DNA from 3 places in the Acrocarpospora sp. B8E8 genome. Region 1 is predicted to be linked to each of the others. Evidence: riboswitches for the same ligand, from Rfam matches in the RefSeq annotation. Region 1 holds a riboswitch; each other region holds the start of a gene.
The links. A riboswitch is a leader RNA that binds a small molecule or an ion and turns the genes downstream of it on or off. The one in region 1 is predicted to bind S-adenosylmethionine.
Positions count from the first base shown of each region.

Region 1 (5,867 bases):
CTGGTTGACCCGGCCAGCGATCGCCTCGGCGTCACCGGCGCCGTCCACGATGGTGGTCTCGTCCTTGGTGACGACGACCTTGCGGGCCTTGCCGAGCACGTCGAGGGTGGCGGACTCGAGCTTGAGGCCGACCTCCTCGCTGACGACCTGGCCGCCGGTGAGGGTGGCGATGTCGCCCAGCATGGCCTTGCGGCGGTCGCCGAAGCCGGGGGCCTTGACGGCCACCGAGCGGAACAGGCCGCGGATCTTGTTGACCACCAGGGTGGCGAGGGCTTCGCCCTCGACGTCCTCAGCGATGATCAGGAGCGGCTTGCCGGCCTGGACGACCTTGTCGAGCAGGGGCAGCAGGTCCTTGTTGGCCGAGACCTTGGAGTTGACCACGAGAATGTAGGGGTCCTCCAGGACCGCCTCCATGCGCTCGGGGTCGGTCACGAAGTAACCCGAGTTGTAACCCTTGTCAAAGCGCATACCCTCGGTGAGCTCGAGCTCCAGCCCGAAGGCGTTGCTCTCCTCGACCGTGATGACGCCTTCCTTGCCGACCTTGTCCATCGCCTCGGCGATCAGCTCGCCGATCTCGGTGTCACCGGCGGAGATGGAGGCGGTGGAGGCGATCTGCTCCTTGGTCTCCACATCCTTGGCCAGCTTGGAGAGCTCCTCGCTGACCCGCTCGACGGCCGCCTCGATACCCTTCTTCAGGGCCATCGGGTTGGCGCCGGCGGCGACGTTGCGCAGACCCTCACGAACCAGGGCCTGGGCCAGCACGGTGGCGGTGGTGGTGCCGTCACCCGCGACGTCATCGGTCTTCTTGGCGACTTCCTTGACCAGCTCGGCCCCGATCTTCTCCCACGGGTCCTCAAGCTCGATCTCCTTGGCGATGGAGACACCATCGTTGGTGATCGTGGGGGCGCCCCACTTCTTCTCCAGCACGACGTTGCGGCCCTTGGGGCCCAAGGTCACCTTGACGGCGTCGGCGAGCTGGTTCATACCGCGCTCAAGACCGCGCCGGGCTTCCTCGTCAAACGCGATCATCTTGGCTGCCATAAGGCTAGACCTCCCAGTAGAGGGTGGCTTCAGCGGACCGAGCCGACGCCCGCGACGGCATGGGGCCGCATATCCCTTCGGCGGACCCCGTCGTCCCGATCCCGTTATTGGCACTCCCAGCTGGGGAGTGCCAACCATCTGTTTAGCACTCTCCCCGTGTGAGTGCAAGCGAAAGCCATGCTGACCAGTACGGATATGCCCCAACCAGGGAGAATCCACCCAACCCCTTGGACAGCATCTCCCACCCAACCCTTCGCGTCCCTCGGACTCTGCTCGCTCTGTCATCCCCGTGGTCGCTCGGATGAAGCGGCAACTTGATCCGAGTGGGGGTATCCCACCCACCCAGCCCTTCGTTTCCCCTCGGGCTCCGCCCGACCCCGCCATCGCCGTGGTTGCCCTCGGGAAGCGACTTGTCATAGCGCGGTGGTTCCCCCACCCACCCAACCCTTTGTCTCCCATCGGGCTCCGCCCGACCCCGCCATCCCGGTGGTGTCCCGAATGAAGGGGCAAAGGATGGGTGGAGGGGACCACCGCGTCGTAGCTGCCGTTTCGAAGCGACGGCCAGGGCGAATGACGGGAGCGGGCGGAGCCCGGAGGCCAATCAGAAGGCTAGGTGGGTGGGTAAACCACCCCGGATACCGCGATGGCGGGAGCGGGCCAAGCCCGGCAATCAAAGGGCCGGACGGGTGGGAGAACCACCCCCAGACACCGCGATGGCGGGAGCGGGCCAAGCCCGGCAATCAAAGGGCTGGGTGGGTGGGAGAACCTCTGGGCACAAGCACCACGCGAATCCCCGGCAACCCCCGCGCCATAGGTCGTATGTCCCGGCTTGGCCGCGCCTGTGTCTGGACTGAGGAACGCAGGTCGCGGAGCGGCCGGAGTGACGAGGGAAGACGCAGGCTGAAGGCGGCCAAGCCCGCCGTGCCGAAGGCGCGGCAATGTCATTGCAAGCCCGCCGATCCGGAGGATCGGCCATAGACACGGCAGAGCCCGGGTGCCGCCCCACGCGGCCTCCGGGCTCTCTCGTCGTTGCCTGGATCAGACGGTCCGGACAGCCTCCGCCTGCGGGCCCTTCTGACCCTGGGTGATGTCGAACTCTACTCGCTGGCCCTGCTCAAGGGCCTTGTAGCCGTCCATCATGATTGCCGAGTAATGGACGAAAACGTCCTTACCACCGTCTACCGCGATGAAGCCGTAGCCCTTGTCCGCGTTAAACCATTTGACGGTGCCCTGCGCCACTTTCCGACTCCTCTTGCTGGGCTGGCGACGGACCATGCCCATTCCACCGCATGGTCCGTGACCTTTCGGGCCGGAAGGATTACGCTCTCTCCGGCCACGTCGATCGTTCTCGACCATACCTGTAGCAAGCGGTGGGACAACAGAGTCAATCCGCACTTCGATTGCGGCAGAACACGCTTCCAAGAAGGCCGGATTTTGGATTTGTGATTACATAGTCGCGAAATGCACCATATGCCATAGCACCGATTAAGCTTCGATAACGATAGAACCCCATGTCAACACGGAAACACCCACGCACTGTAGGAGTGCGTGGGTGTGCAGGGGACGTTCGAGGTCAGCCCCCGGCCACCGCCGGGATCACCGAAATCTGTGCCCCGTCCGGCGTCGAAGTCTCCAGTCCGTCGGAGAATCGGACGTCCTCTTCCCCCACGTAGACGTTGACAAAACGCCGGATCTTGCCCGATTCATCGAGGATCCTGGCACCGATGCCGGGGTAGTCCGCGTCCAGCTTGAGCAGGACCTCGCGGAGCGTTCCGCCTTCTCCGGCCACCTCCGACGCGCCCCCGGTGTAGGTACGAAGAATCGTCGGAATCCGCACCGAAACACTCATTTGGCCGCCCTCTTTCGTTGTTCGGAATCAGTTAGTTGGCGAAAGCCGTACGAAATGCGTCGAGGGACGGGCGGATAACCGCCGCCGGACGGGCCTCGGCCGAGACGGCGTCCAGGGTCTTGAGGCCTTCGCCCGTGTTGAGGATCACCGTCTCCGCGCCGGGGTCGAGCTGGCCGTTCTCCACCAGTTTGCGGGTCACGCCGAGGACCACGCCGCCGGCGGTCTCCGCGAACACGCCCTCGGTCCTGGCCAGCAGCCGGATCGCGGCCACGATCTCGGGGTCGGTGACGTCCTCCACGGCGCCGCCGGTGCGCCGCGCGATGTCCAGCACGTAGGGGCCGTCGGCGGGGTTCCCGATGGCCAGCGACTTGGCGATGGTGTTCGGCCGGACCGGCTGGACCACGTCGTGCCCGGCCTTGTACGCGGTCGACACCGGCGAGCACCCTTCGGCCTGGGCCGCGAAGATCCGGTACTCCTTCTCCTCGACCAGACCGAGCCGGATGAGCTCCTTGAACCCCTTGTCGATTTTGGTCAGCTGGGAGCCCGACGCGACCGGAATGACGATCTGATCGGGAATGCGCCAGCCCAACTGCTCGGCTATCTCGTACGCCAGAGTTTTGGACCCCTCCGCGTAGTACGGCCGCAGGTTGACGTTGACGAAGCCCCACTTCTCCCCGAGCGAGTCCCCGATGAGCTCCGAGCAGAACCGGTTGACCTCGTCGTAGGTCCCGTCGATCCCAACCAGCCGCCCGCCGTACACCGACGCCACGACGATCTTGGCTTCTTCCAGGTTGGCGGGGACGAACACGCACGAATCCAACCCGGCCCGGGCCGCGGCCGCGCCGACCGCGCCCGCCAGGTTGCCCGTCGACGAGCAGGACAGCGTGGTGAAGCCGAAGTTCCTGGCCGCCTCGACGGCGATGGCCACCACCCGGTCCTTGAAGGAGTGGGTGGGGTTGCCGGAGTCGTCCTTCACGTACAGGGAGCGCATGCCCAGCTCGCCGGCCAGGTTGTCGGCCTTGACGAGCTTGGTCCAGCCGGGCTGCATGTTGGGCTTGGCCGCCACATCCACGGGGACGGGGAGCAGGCTCCGGTACCGCCAGATATTGGTCGGACCTGATTCGATGTCCGCGCGGGTCACGGGCCCGAACTCGTATGCCACCTCAAGTGGCCCGAAACACTCGATACAAGCGAAATTCGGGCCGATGTCATAGCGGGTTCCGCATTCGCGGCAGGAGAGAGCGGTAGCGGGTCCGAAGTCGGTGCTGAGCGCCATGAAGCGAGGCCTTTCCCTCATCTTCGCCTGCGACCACCCTGGTCACAGGCCGGAATTGGCACCTGTTCCGATCGGCCTCGCCAGGTCACGAGCGCAATCGGAATGGTTGCCGGGGCTTCGCAGGGCCGGTCCCTCCACCCCTCTGGATGAGCAAATATTCAGTTGTCCCAAAGACTGTACATCGCCCCCCCGACAACACTCGACCGCGTCTCACTTGCCGAGATACGCGTCCCCCAGGGCGGACTGGATGTACTTCCGGGCCTGGTGGATGCGGGATTTGGCCGTCCCCAGCGGGATGCCCAGCTGCTCGGCGACCTCCGCGTAGTCGAGCTGCACGATGTCCCGCAGCACCAGCGCGGCGGCCAGTTCCGGCTTCTCCAGCTCCAGCGACTCCATCGCGTCCAGCAGATCCAGCCGGGATCCGGCGATCACGCTCACCCGGTGCGGGTCGGGCCGATGCTCGGGTAATTCCTCGGAGGTCTGCTCGGCCGCCCGCCGCTTCAACGTCCGGTACGTCGTCCGCGCGCAGTTGGCCGTCACGATGTGCAGCCAGGTGCTGAACCGGGACCGCCCCTCGAACCTGCCGATGTTGCGCGCCACCGCCAGCAGCGTGTCCTGACAGGCCTCCTCGGCATCCTGCCGGTAGGGCAGCAGCCGCTCGCAGTGCCGCAGCACGTCGGGTTCGATCCGCTTCAGCAGCCCCCCGAGCGCACGATGATCGCCCCCTGCGGCCGCAGTAGCCAGCTCCTCGGTGGTCTCGTCCAGCGCCATCTCGACCGGCTCCCAAGATCTCCCAAGCGGGGCAGCCCCGGCGTGACAAGGCCGGGCCGCATCGAGCGCCGGAGCGTTTTCCTGACATCCTAACTTTATTAATGTCTCCGCATCGTGGAGTGTGCCGGCAGTGAGCTCAACGTTGATCGCCTCCAACCGCGGTCCCGTCTCGTTCACGCTGTCCGAGGACGGCGCGCTCACCATGCGCCGGGGCGGCGGCGGCCTGGTCTCCGGCCTGTCCGAGGTGGCCAGGGATGCCGAGCTCCTGTGGGTCTGCGCCGCGCTCTCGGACGGCGACCGCAGCGCCGTACGGCTCGCGCCCGGCGGCCGCCTGGACGAGGCCGGCTACGACACCGGCCCGCTCCGCATGCTGGACATCGCCCCCGCGGTCTTTCATCGGGCCTATAACGCGGTGGCCAACTCGACGCTCTGGTTCGTCAGCCACCTGCTCTACAACACCCCGTTCACCCCCCATTTCGATGGAAGGTTCCAGCGGGAGTGGGAGTCCTACCAGGACTACAACGGCGCGTTCGCGCTGGCGCTGGCCGAGGAGGCGGGCCACGAGGCTCGGGTGATGATCCAGGACTACCATCTCAGCCTGGCCCCGGCGATGCTCCGGGTGGAGCGCCCCGACCTGCGGATCGCCCACTTCTCGCACACGCCATGGGCGCCCCCGGACTACTTCTCGGTGCTGCCGGACGAGGTGGGCGTGGAGATCCTGGAGGGCCTGCTTGGCGCGGATCACGCGGGGTTCCTGACCGCGCGCTGGGCGGATGCCTTCATGGACTGCTGCGAGACGATCCTGGGCGCGCGCGTGGACCGCGCCAGCCGTACCGTCACCTATCAGGACAGGACCACGCGCATCGGGGTGCACGCGCTCGGCGTGGACGGGCCCGCGCTGCGGGCGCGGGCCGCGGAGCCGGATGTGGA
Region 1 is NZ_JBDPLV010000004.1:208,690-214,556, forward strand. Features, by position in the region: gene groL (chaperonin GroEL) at 1-1,041, opposite strand, end outside; gene ABGB08_RS06180 (cold-shock protein) at 2,080-2,280, opposite strand; gene ABGB08_RS06185 (MoaD/ThiS family protein) at 2,615-2,890, opposite strand; gene thrC (threonine synthase) at 2,922-4,166, opposite strand; SAM riboswitch class I at 4,181-4,319, opposite strand; gene ABGB08_RS06195 (RNA polymerase sigma factor) at 4,377-4,937, opposite strand; gene ABGB08_RS06200 (trehalose-6-phosphate synthase) at 5,068-5,867, shown strand, end outside.

Region 2 (5,867 bases), on a different contig from region 1:
AGGTGCGGCGTCATCACCTCGCGCAGGTTGCCCAGGTGGATCGGACCCGACGGGCTGAGACCCGAGGCGCAGACGATGGGTTTGCCGGAGCCCCGGCGCTCCGCTTCCGCGATGACCTCGTCCGCGAAGCGAGAAACCCAGTCGACCTCGTTACGCTCAGCCACGATCGAATAGTCCTTCCAGGAACCGTCCCATGATGTACGGCCAAGCCTACCGGGACCGGCCACCACCCCCCGGCCATGATCAGGACGGGAGCCCTAACTTGATCGTGGTGTTCGTTATGGCGGAATGGGCCTGGGATATCGCCGTGGAGATGGCCGTGACTGGTCGGCCGTTGTCGATCGTGGAGGCGGCCATGTCGAGGAGGGCTTCGGCGGTGCGGAGGTCGGTGGTGCGTTCGCTGAGCCGTTCGGGGACGGGCGCGGGAAGCCAGGGAGCATGTTCGGACCAGGCTCGGGTGGCCTCGGTCAGGATGCGTTTGGCGACGCCCAAGTCGATCGCGGCGTTCAGGAGCGGCGCGAGCGGGCCTGGCCGCGTGGGTGGGTGGTTTGCGGGCCATCGTCCGGACAGGACGTCGTCGAAGGGGCCGTCGCAGGCGCGGAGGGATTCGACGGTGAGGGTGTGGGCGCGGTAGCGCTGGGCCAGGGCGGGGTCGGCTGTCGCGAGGGTGAGCAGGATCTTTGTCAGGATGCGTACGCTCACGTCGGGGCCGCCGGATGAGCGCGGGACCCTGATCGCGAGCAGGCCGCTGGCCTGGAGTGTGGCGTCGTTCAGGGTTGGCGCGGCCGTGAGGGCGCGGGCCGCGGCGAGGGCTTCGAAGCCGTCCGCGAGGACGGGAACCGCGCGGCGAAGGGACAGGGCCATGGTCCACCTCCTGAAGAATTTCATGTATATCAGGTAGGCAATACCAATAAAAAGCCTGTTGACGGCAAAACCCTTATTTCCTACAGTCTAAGTAGGTAATGAGAACCGACGCCAAGCCCCGGCTGGTCGGCCGGCAAACCCCCGCGCTCGCATGGGGTGCCCCGCCGAGGGTTACCGCACCAAGGACGGCGCGCGGCTGACCGTGCGCTGGCCGTTCCTGAAGTCGTTCGCCCGGGAGCAGCGCGGCACGCTGGCCGAGCAGATCCAGGCCGAGGCGAAGAAGATCGGCTTCGAGGTGGTCTTCACCGACGTGACGGCCACGGACTTCGCGCCCAAGGCCATCGCCGGTGACTACGACCTGGTCGACTTCAGCTGGCAGCGCGCGGACGGGGACACGTTGCGCAACCTGTTCGCCATCTCCAACATCCCGAGCGGCACGTTCTTCGGGCAGAACCTGGCCCGCTACGACGACGCCGAGGTGGACGGCTGGCTGAGCGACTCGCTGGCCACCACGGATCTGGCCGAGCGGGCCGCCCTGTACGCCAAGGTCCAGCAGAAGGTGAACACCGACGCGGTGGTCTTCCCCGTGTACGTCTTCAACTACCTGCTGGGCGTGTCGAAGAACGTCCGGGACATCGCCTGGGAGCCGCAGGCGTACCCGACCTTCTACGACGCCTGGGTGTCCAAGGCATGATCCGACGGATCCCGACGGCGATCGGCACCCAGCTGGGGCCTTCGATCCAGCTGGCCGGGGCCGCCCTGCTGGTGGCGGTGGTGGCGGCCACGACGCTGGCGCTGCTCACCGCCCGGCGGAAACGCTGGATCCGGGGCCTGTCCTCGGGCCTGGAGCTGATCGGCGTCTCGATCCCGACCTTCTGGGCGGCGATCCTGTTGCTGACCGTCTTCTCCTTCCAGCTCGGCTGGTTCCCCGCGGTCGGCGACGACAGCGGCAGCAGCCTGGTGCTCCCGGTCATCGCGGTGGCCATCCCGATCACCACGATGCTCACCCAGATGACGCGGGAGAGCCTGGAGCTGACCCTGGAGGAGCCGTTCGTGCTGACCGCGCGCTCGCGCGGCATGTCCGATCTGGGGGTACGGCTCCGCCACGCGCTCCGGCACGCCCTGGTCCCGGCGGTGACCCTGCTCGGCTGGGTGATCGGCCTGATGGTGGGCAGCATGGTGGCGGTCGAGCAGATCTTCTCCCGGCAGGGCATCGGCCAGCTCACCCTGACCGCTGTGACGGGCAAGGACCTGCCGGTGGTGATGGGCGTGGTGCTGGTCACGGCCCTGCTGTACGTGGTGGTCAACATCCTGATCGACCTGCTCTATCTGGTGATCGACCCGCGGCTGCGGAGCGCCGCGTGAAGGCCCGCGTGGGGGTGGGCGCGGCGTCGGTGACGCTGGCCCTGATCACGCTGGCCGCGCTCGCTCCCGCCCTGCTGGTGGACGGCACCCCGGACCAGGCGGACGCGCTGGCCGCGCTGGAGGGCCCGAGCGCCGACCACCTGTTCGGCACGGACGCCAACGGCCGCGACGTGTTCACCCGCATCGTCTACGGCGCCGCGCCGTCGGCGAGTCCGGGTCGGGCAAGACCACGACCGCCCGGCTGGTGCTCGGCCTGCTCGCCCCCGACCGGGGGTCCGTCGAGATCGACGGGCAGCCGTGGGCGGGGCTCACCGCCCGGCGGAAGCGGGAGCTGCGGCGGCACATCCAGGTCATCTACCAGGAGGGGTGGTGCACCACGTCAGCGACCGGGTGCTGGTGATGAAGGACGGGCGGGTGGTCGAGTCCGGCGACGTCGTGCCGTACGAGTTCGCGGCGCGCGGCAGCGATGTCGTCTATGTGACGCCGCAGGACAAGGACGACGCGCGGCGGATCGTCGGGCAGGTCAGGGAGGCGGAGGCGACCGTTGGCCGGACCGGGCCCGAGCTGAAAATTTTCGCCGATCTGGTGGTGTTCCTGGGAGGTGACAAGACCCGCCTGGACGATCTCGACGGCGCGGCCCTGGTCTCGGACGCGCACATCTTCGAGGGCACGCCGGAAGGGCTCGCCGACCTGCTGGCGGGCTGGCGGGACGCGGGCCTGGACGGGTATCGCCTGCGTCCCGGGGGGCTCCCCGGCGATCTGTCCGCGCTCACCCAGGGCCTGGTGCCGGAGCTCCAGGCCAGGGGTTTGTTCCGGACGGCGTACGAGACGGCGGATCTGCGCGGGCGGCTGGGTCTGGCGCGGCCGGTCAGCCGGTATGCGAGAGCGTCGTGAAGTTCCTCGCGATGACCCTCGCCTTCTATCCTCCTCGTCACGCACAAGCTCACCGAGGTCCTCGCCGCCTCCGACCAGGTCACCGTACTCCGCCAGGGACGCGTGACCGACCGCTTCGCCACGGCGGATACCAGCGCCGACGAGCTGGTCCACGCCATGATCGGCCGCTCCCTGGCCGCACCCGCGCCCCGCCACCGGTCCCGGCCGGACGGCGAACCCGCGCTCGACGTCCGCGAGCTCACCGTCCGCGACGCCGACGGCGTGCCCCGCCTGTCCCGCGTCTCGTTCGCGGTCCGGCCAGGGGAGATCGTCGGCCTCGCGGGCGTGACCGGCAGCGGCCAGCGCGAACTCCTCGACACCGTCACCGGCCTGGGCGCGCCCGGCCGGACCGGGCAGGTCCTGCTGGACGGCGCCCCGGTCCGGCAGGGCCGCGACCCGCGCGGTCAGCCCACCAGGACCGGAACTCGCAGGAGTTGGAAGGTCGTGGTGCGGCGGAGCCGGAAGCCGAGTGATCGGTAAAGGCGGATCGCGCCGACGTTGTCCGCCACGGTGTGCAGGAAGGGGACGTCTCCGCGCTCCCGCACCCCGGCCGCGATCGCCAGCACCAGCCGCCCCGCCAGCCCTCTCCCCCGGAACGCCTCGTCGGTGCAGACGGCGCTGATCTCCGTCCACCCGGGCGGCCGCAGCCGCTCCCCCGCCATCGCGACCAGCGCGCCGTCCCGCCTTATCCCCAGGTACGAGCCGAGCTCGATGGTCCGCGGCAGGAACGGCCCCGGCTGGGTCCTCTCGACGAGGTCCATCATCTCCGGCACGTCCTCAGGACCCAATTGGACCGCTTCGTCGTCGGACGCACCGGTCACATCCTCGCCGGTCATCTGCACCCCCGCCATGTTGAACACCACCTCCCATCCCTCCGGGGGAACAACGGCCAGCCCCGCCACCGCCACCGTCCCTCCCCGCCCGGCCAGCCTGGCCACGTCGTCCCAGTCCGACGGGGACGGCCGGTCCGGCAGAGCCAGGAACGGGGAGACGTCGAGCGGATACCGCAACGCACCCCCATGCCGCTCGGCGAAGTGCGCATGAGGCCCCGTCAAGGCCGCCCACGCGGGGTTATCCAGCACCTCAGTCACGCCAGTACCTCACTCATCGCATACCTCACTCACACCAGCACCTCGATCACACCGACGCCTCGTACACACCGGCACCTCGATCACGCCAGCACCTCGCGCACTCCAGAGCTTCGATCACACCGGCGCCTCGCGCACTTCGGCACGTCGCGCATTCCAGCGGCTCGATCACTCCGGCGCCCCCCGCGTACACCAGTGCCCCGATCACTCCGGCACTTCGATCACGACCTTGCCGCGGGCGTGGCCCTCCTCCACCAGGCGCAGCGCGCTCGCGGCCTCGGCCAGCGGGAAGATGGTCGTCACATGCGGGTTCAAAGCCCCCTGAAGGACCAGCTGTGCCAGCGCGTCCAGCGTCTCCCTGCTCCGCGCCCGCGCCACCCAGACGCCCCCGAGCGCGGTCACCGTCGCCAGGTCGGCAGCGCTGACCAGCCTGCTCCGATCCTTGAGCACGTCGGCCACTTCTTCCAGAGCCGCCCGCCGACCAGGTCGAAGATCGCGTCGATCCCGTCCGGGGCAGCGGCGGCCACACGGTCCGCGACCCCAGGCCCCGGCTCCACATGGGCCACGCCCAGCGACGCGACGAAGTCCTTCTTGGCGGCGCTCGCGGTGCCCACCACGTGGAGACCGGCATGACGGGCGAGCTGCGCGGCGGCCACACCCACGCCTCCCCGACCCCGTTGATCAGCACGGTCGAGCCCGGCGGCAGGCCGAACTGCCGGATGCCGTCGTACGCGGTGGCCGCCGCGACCGGCAGCGTCGCCGCGTCCGTGAACGACAGCCCGGAGGGCTTGTGCGCGGTCAGTTCGGCGGGCAGCAGCGCGTACTCGGCGAAGCTTCCCGCGAGCGCGTTGCCGAACACCGCGTCCCCGCCCTGGAACCCCTCGACACCCGCGCCGACCTCGACCACCGCCACCATCGCTCTGGCTTGCGGGAGTCGCCTCGGACCGCGGCTTCGCGTTCGGTGCTTGCTGCCGTGAGTAGGGCTCTTGACCCTCACGTGGCGTCAGGCCGCATAGTCGGTGCCGTGGAGGATCACTGGACCGTGGGACGCGTGGCCGAGTTGGCCGGCGTGAGCGTCCGCACGCTGCATCACTATGACGAGATCAGGCTCGTTCGGCCTTCGGCGCGGACCGCGGCCGGGTACCGGGCCTATTCGGCGTGCGACGTTGAGCGATTGCGGGAGGTGCTGGCCTATCGGCGGTTGGGCTTCGGGCTGCGGGAGGTTGCGGAACTGGTCGGCGACCCGTCTACCGACGCGGTCGCGCACCTGCGCCGACTGCGCGGCCTGCTGCTGGAGCGGCGTGATCGCGCTGACGCCATGGTGGCGGCCATCGACAGGGAACTTGAGGCACGGGCGAAGGGACTGAAGGTGACACCGGAGGAGCAACTGGAGATGCTCGGTGCACGGCTGTACGACGCGATCGGCGACGCTTACACCGCGACACGGCGTACCGAGCCGCGGATCGCCGCGCAGATCTGGGACGCGCTCGGGGACGCGCAGACGGTGCTGAACGTCGGGGCCGGCACCGGCTCCTGGACAGCCCGCCGGTCAGGTGCGGTGCTGGGCGGGCATGGCGCTGTTGACAGGACAGGAGCGGCGGCGCGACCCGGTATGCC
Region 2 is NZ_JBDPLV010000017.1:45,918-51,784, reverse strand. Features, by position in the region: gene lysS (lysine--tRNA ligase) at 1-164, opposite strand, end outside; gene ABGB08_RS18670 (hypothetical protein) at 244-864, opposite strand; SAM riboswitch class IV at 959-1,056, shown strand; gene ABGB08_RS18665 (hypothetical protein) at 1,016-1,558, shown strand; gene ABGB08_RS18660 (ABC transporter permease) at 1,555-2,229, shown strand; gene ABGB08_RS18655 (hypothetical protein) at 2,474-2,629, shown strand; gene ABGB08_RS18650 (hypothetical protein) at 2,599-3,123, shown strand; gene ABGB08_RS18645 (ATP-binding cassette domain-containing protein) at 3,226-3,642, shown strand; gene ABGB08_RS18640 (GNAT family N-acetyltransferase) at 3,567-4,253, opposite strand; gene ABGB08_RS18635 (zinc-binding dehydrogenase) at 4,455-4,652, opposite strand; gene ABGB08_RS18630 (zinc-binding dehydrogenase) at 4,649-4,906, opposite strand; gene ABGB08_RS18625 (hypothetical protein) at 4,880-5,227, shown strand.
Region 2: another riboswitch for S-adenosylmethionine. It lies ahead of ABGB08_RS18660 (ABC transporter permease); the one in region 1 lies ahead of thrC (threonine synthase).

Region 3 (5,867 bases), on a different contig from region 1:
CCCCGCCGCCGAGACCGAGTTCGCCGCCGACCCCGTCTTCGGCTTCACCGCACCGACGTTGACCGCCTGGGCGCGCGAGGTGGGCGGCCGCGCCGCGGCCTCGATCCCCCTGGATTCGGTACGCCAGGGCGGTCTCGCCGCCGCCCTCCGCCAGGCCCCGCCGGGCAGCGTGATCGTCCCCGACGCCGAGACCGACGCCGACCTCATGGCCGTCTCCGCCGCGCTGGAGGAGGCCCGCTCGGCCGGGGTTCCGGTCGTGCTACGCTGCGCCGCGCCCCTGGCGGCCATCCGTGCCGGGAAGCTCGCCGGCGGCCTGCTGGCACGGCCCGTCCCACGGCGACCCGGCGGGACGCTCGTGGTCTGCGGATCCCACACCGAGGCCAGCGGCGACCAGCTGGCCGCGCTGGCGGACGTCCTGGCGGCCCCCGTGCGGACCGTGTCGACCGACGCGGTCTTGTCAGGCGGTCCATCCGGGCCTGAGATTGAGGGACGGCGGGTGGCCGGGCTGGCCCGGGGCGACCTGGCCGAGCGGGGGGTGGCTATCGTGGCGAGCGAGCGGGTCAGGCGGGCCGGGCACGGCACGCTACGGCACGGCGCGCGGGTCATGACGGCCCTGTGCGCCGCCGCGTCCGCGCTTCGCCCCCAGCTCACCGCAGTGATCGCCAAGGGCGGCATCACCTCGGCGCAGGTGGCCCGCGACGGCCTGGGCGCGGGCGCCGCGCAGGTGCTCGGGCCGCTGTATCCCGGCGTGGCCGTATGGGAGTTGCGGCCATCGGGCGCGGCTACGATCTCCTACGCGGTGGTCCCGGGAAACGTCGGGGACGCGCGGACCCTCGTGCACGTGGCCCATGCCTTCGGCCTGGAAGCATCGCCCGCGACCTTGGAAGCCCGGCTCGGAGTAAGGAAGGGATGACGGTGGTGGAGCCCGAAGACAAGGGCAAGCGGATGGGCCGGCCGGGAACGCCCGCCATCACGCTGGCCGCGCCCCAGCGCGAGAGCGCCGTGGTCGACATCGCCAGGCAGTTGTTGTCCCAGCTGCTGAACGGGCACCTGAGGCCGGGCACTCGCCTGCCGTCCGAGCGGCAGCTGTCGGAATCCCTCGGCGTGGGCCGCTCCACGGTCAGGGAGGCGCTGAAGGCGCTGGACGTCCTGGGCATCATCGAGGTCAGGCAGGGCGACGGCACCTACCTCACGCGGGGCACGTCCAGCCTGCTGCCCAGCGCCATCGAGTGGGGCCTGATGCTGGGCCAGCCGCAGGTCCTGGACCTCATCGAGGCGCGCAAGCACATCGAGGTGATCATCGCCGAGCTGGCCGCCCAGCGCGCCGGCGCCGAGGATGTGGGAGAACTGCGCACCCACCTGGCGGGCATGCGGGCCGCCCCCGACGCCACGGCCTTCGTCGAGGCGGACATCGCCTTCCACCTCGCGCTGGCCAACGCGGCCGGGAACTCGGTGCTCAGCGACATCCTCGGCAGCATCCGGTCGCTGCTGCGCGTCTGGATCCGGCGGGCCATCCACGAGGCGGGCGAGACGCAGACCACGATCGCCGAGCACGCCGCCGTCCTGGCCGCCGTCGAGACCCGCTCCCCGTCGGCGGCCGGTGCGGCGATGCGCGGCCACATGGACGCCGCCGGGGGCCGCCTCCACCGCTCCCTCCAGGACGAGGTCTGACGGAGCCGATTACTTGTCGATTTACTTGTCGATGTCGCCCACGACGAAGAACATCGAGCCGAGGATGGCGACCATGTCGGCGACCAGGTGGCCGGGGAGCATCTCGCGGAGGACCTGGATGTTGTTGAAGGAGGCGCTGCGGAGTTTGAGGCGCCACGGGGTCTTCTCGCCGCGGGAGACCAGGTAGTAGCCGTTCAGCCCGAGCGGGCTCTCCGTCCACGCGTAGGTGTGGCCTTCCGGCGCTTTGAGGATCTTGGGGAGGCGCTGGTTGATCGGTCCCTGCGGGAGCTCGCGCAGGCGTTCCAGGCAGGCGTCGGCCAGGTCGAGGGAGACCTTCAGCTGGTCGAGCAGCACCTCGAAGCGGGCGTGGCAGTCGCCGGCCGAGCGGGTGACCACCTTCACCGGGAGTTCCACGTAGGCCAGGTAGGGTTCGTCCCGCCGCAGGTCCAGGTCCACGCCGGAGGCGCGGGCGATCGGGCCGCTCACGCCGTACTGCAGGATGGTTTCGCGGTCGAGCACGCCGACGCCGGTGGTGCGGGCCAGGAAGATCTCGTTGCCCATGATCAGGTTCTCGATGTCGGGCAGGCGGCGGCGCACGTCGCCGACGGCTTTGCCGGTGCGCTCCAGCCAGCCGAGCGGCAGGTCCTCCTTGAGGCCGCCGACCCGGTTGAACATGTAGTGCATGCGCCCGCCGGAGATCTCCTCCATCACGGCCTGGATGGTCTCCCGCTCCCGGAACGCGTAGAAGACCGGGGTGATCGCGCCGAGTTCGAGCGGGTACGACCCGAGGAACATCAGGTGGTTGAGCACCCGGTTCAGCTCGGCCAGCAGGGTGCGCGCCCAGACCGCGCGGACCGGGACCTCCATGCCGAGCATGCGCTCCACCGCGATCACGACGCCGAGCTCGTTGGCGAACGCCGACAGCCAGTCGTGCCGGTTGGCCAGCACGATGATCTGCCGGTAGTCGCGCACCTCGAACAGCTTCTCGGCGCCCCGGTGCATGTAGCCGATGATCGGCTCGGCGGAGGCGATGCGCTCGCCGTCCAGGGTCAGCCGCAGCCGCAGCACGCCGTGCGTGGACGGGTGCTGCGGGCCGATGTTGAGCACCATGTCCTCGGTGGCGAGCTCCTTCGGCACGGCCGAGGCCCCCGCGCCGACCCCGACGACGATCTCCTGTGGCTCGCTCACCGTTTCATGCTCCCACGCGCGATCGATCACGAACAGGCGCGCAGGGCGGCCAGCAGCCGATCGATGTGCTCGTCGGTGCTGCCGATCCCGATCGAGGCCCGCACCGCGCCGCCGTCCTCGTCGCATCCGCCCTCGCCCGCGCCAAGCAGATGCCGGACGAACGGGTGCGCGCAGAATTTACCGTCCCGCACGCCGATGCCGTGCTCGGCGGACAACGTCTCGGCCACCTCCCGGGCCGACCGGCCCTCGACGACGAAGGACACGATCCCGACCCGGGGATGGTCGGCCGGCCACAGCGCCAGCTCGTGCATGCCGTCGATGGCGGCGATCCCGGCCCGGAGGCGGCCGAGCAGGCGCTCCTCCTCGCTGATCACCGTGGCCCAGTTCGCGGCCAGATGATCGCAGGCCGCCGCCAGCGCGATCGCGCCCAGCACGTTGGGCGTCCCGGCCTCGTGCCGGGCCTCCGGGTCGGTGCTCCACTCGGCCTGCTCGCCGACCGCGCGCACCGCGCCGCCACCCTTCAGGTACGGCTCCGCCTGCGCCAGCCAGTCCCGCCGCCCGACGAGCGCCCCGGCCCCGAAGGGCGCGTAGAGCTTGTGCCCCGAGAACGCCACGTAGTCGAGATCGAGTGCGGCGATGTTCAGCGGGCGATGCGGGACCAGCTGGGCCGCGTCCACGGCGATGCGCGCGCCGTGCCGGTGCGCGATGTGGGCGAGACCGGCGATCGGCCACAGTTCGCCGGTGACGTTGGAGGCGGCGGTGACGACCAGCAGCGCGGGTCCCTCGATCGTGGCGAGTGCCTCGTCGGCCGCCCGGAGGGCTTCGCCGGGGAAGGCGGGGGGCGCGAGCCGTACGGGGGAGGGCCAGGGGAGGAGGGTGGCGTGGTGTTCGGTGTCGAAGACGACGACCGTGGTGCCGTCGGGCAGGCTGCGGGCGAGCAGGTTCATCGCGTCGGTGGTGTTGCGGGTGAACACGAGCGCGTCGTCGGTGCGGGCGCCGGTGAAGGCCTTGATCGTGTGCCGGGCCTGCTCGTAGCGGGCGGTGGTGACCTGGGAGGCGTACCCGGCACCGCGATGCACGCTGGAGTAGGCGGGTAGCGCGTCGGCGACCGCCTCCCGGACGGGTTCCAGACAGGGCGCGCTGGCCGCGTAGTCGAGGTTCGCGTAGGGGACCAGCGCGCCGCCGCGCACCGGGACATCAAGGGACAACAGAGCGGACATGTACGCCTCCAGAGGCCACGCGCTTGCCCGCCGCACCCCGCGACAGGCCTGGTCCTCACCCGGGGCACCCCGCCGCGGACGCGAGGGTTGCCGGCCAGCAAGCCGGGGCTGTGCGCTGGCACTCATGACCTATGCGGAACTATAACCCACACCCACGCGAGATTGTCGCCCCCTATTTCGCACATCCGCTCGGGAACCCCGGCCACCACCCCCTCCGCCCTGGCCTCCCGCGCCATTACGCACATCCGCTCGGGAACCCCGTCTCGCTTGTCGCGGCTTTCTCGGCGTGTGCCCTTCAACCACACCGCGCGGGAACTCCCAGTCCCTCGTGTGCCGTCACCCCCAGAAGCCACACCCTGCGTCGGATCGCACGGGAAGACCGCCCGCCTACCATGTGATTTGTGAGGTTTGATCCGTGGAATCCCGCCTTCGTGGCCCATCCCTACGACGCCTACGCCGAGCTTCGTGACACGAGCCCGGTGAGTTTCTTCGAGCCCACCGGTCAGTGGCTGGTCGCCCGGCATGCCGACGTCAACGCCCTGCTCCGAGACCGTCGCCTAGGTCGCTCATATCTCCATATGGCCACCCACGAGGCATTTGGCAAGGAGCCAGAGCCGGAGTTCCAGGAGCCGTTCTGGCGGGTGATCCGGGCGGGCATGCTCGACGTCGAACCCCCGATCCACACCCGCCTGCGCCGCCTGGTCTCCAAGGCGTTCACTCCTCGGATGGTCGAGTCCCTGCGCCCGCGCGTCAGGAAGATCGCTACCGAACTCGCTCAGGGTTTGGTCGAACGCGGCGGCGGCGACCTGATCAGCGAGGTGGCCGAACCGCTTCCGGTGACCGTGATCGCCGAGATGCTCGGCATACCAGATCAGGATCGGCCACTGCTGCGGCCGTGGTCGGCGGACATCTGCGGCATGTACGAGCTCAACCCTGCCCTGGACGTCCAGCACACGGCCGTCCGCGCCGCCCAGGAGTTCGGCGACTACCTGCGCGACCTCAGCCGCACCCGGCGCGACAATCCCGGCGACGACCTGATCTCCTCCCTCGCCCAGGTCCTCGACGAGGGCGACCGGCTCACCGAGGACGAGCTGATCGGCACCTGCGTGCTCCTGCTCAACGCCGGTCACGAGGCCACCGTGAACGTCACCGGCAACGGCTGGTGGTCGCTGTTCCGCAACCCGGCCGAACTCGACCGCCTGCGCGCCGACAGGTCACTGCTCCAGACCGCCGTCGAGGAGCTGATGCGCTGGGACACCCCGCTGCAGATGTTCGAACGCTGGGTGCTGGAGGACATCGAGATCGGCGGCGTCCAGATCCCGCGTGGTGTCGAGGTCGCGCTGCTGTTCGGTTCCGCCAACCGCGACCCCGAGGTGTTCGCCGACCCCGACCGGCTGGACGTCGGCCGCCAGGACAACCCGCATATCTCCTTCGGCGCGGGCATCCACTTCTGCCTCGGCGCCCCGCTGGCCCGGGTCGAACTGATCGAGTCCTTCGGGGCGCTCCTCGACGCGAAACTGAATCTCGTCGAGGAGCCCACCTGGAAACCCGGCTATGTCATCCGGGGACTGCAATCGTTGCGGGTGACGGTTTAGAGCGCGTAGCTCGCCGTTATCCGGCACCGTTCACGCAGATGATGGTTCTCGCCGCACCTCCGCCAAGAGTTGCTGCGGCATTCTGACCGGAAATAACGATCTCAGGTACCTCGCAGCTCCGGCGGTGATCCGCACCAATGCGGTGTCACGAGAAAGGACAGGGACTGTTAGGTGCGGTTGGCGATGGCGGTGA
Region 3 is NZ_JBDPLV010000034.1:3,663-9,529, forward strand. Features, by position in the region: gene ABGB08_RS29195 (four-carbon acid sugar kinase family protein) at 1-913, shown strand, start outside; gene ABGB08_RS29200 (FadR/GntR family transcriptional regulator) at 910-1,671, shown strand; gene ABGB08_RS29205 (NADH-quinone oxidoreductase subunit D) at 1,693-2,859, opposite strand; gene ABGB08_RS29210 (aminotransferase class V-fold PLP-dependent enzyme) at 2,886-4,079, opposite strand; SAM riboswitch class IV at 4,094-4,209, opposite strand; gene ABGB08_RS29215 (cytochrome P450) at 4,481-5,674, shown strand; gene ABGB08_RS29220 (cation:proton antiporter) at 5,842-5,867, opposite strand, start outside.
Region 3: another riboswitch for S-adenosylmethionine. It lies ahead of ABGB08_RS29210 (aminotransferase class V-fold PLP-dependent enzyme); the one in region 1 lies ahead of thrC (threonine synthase).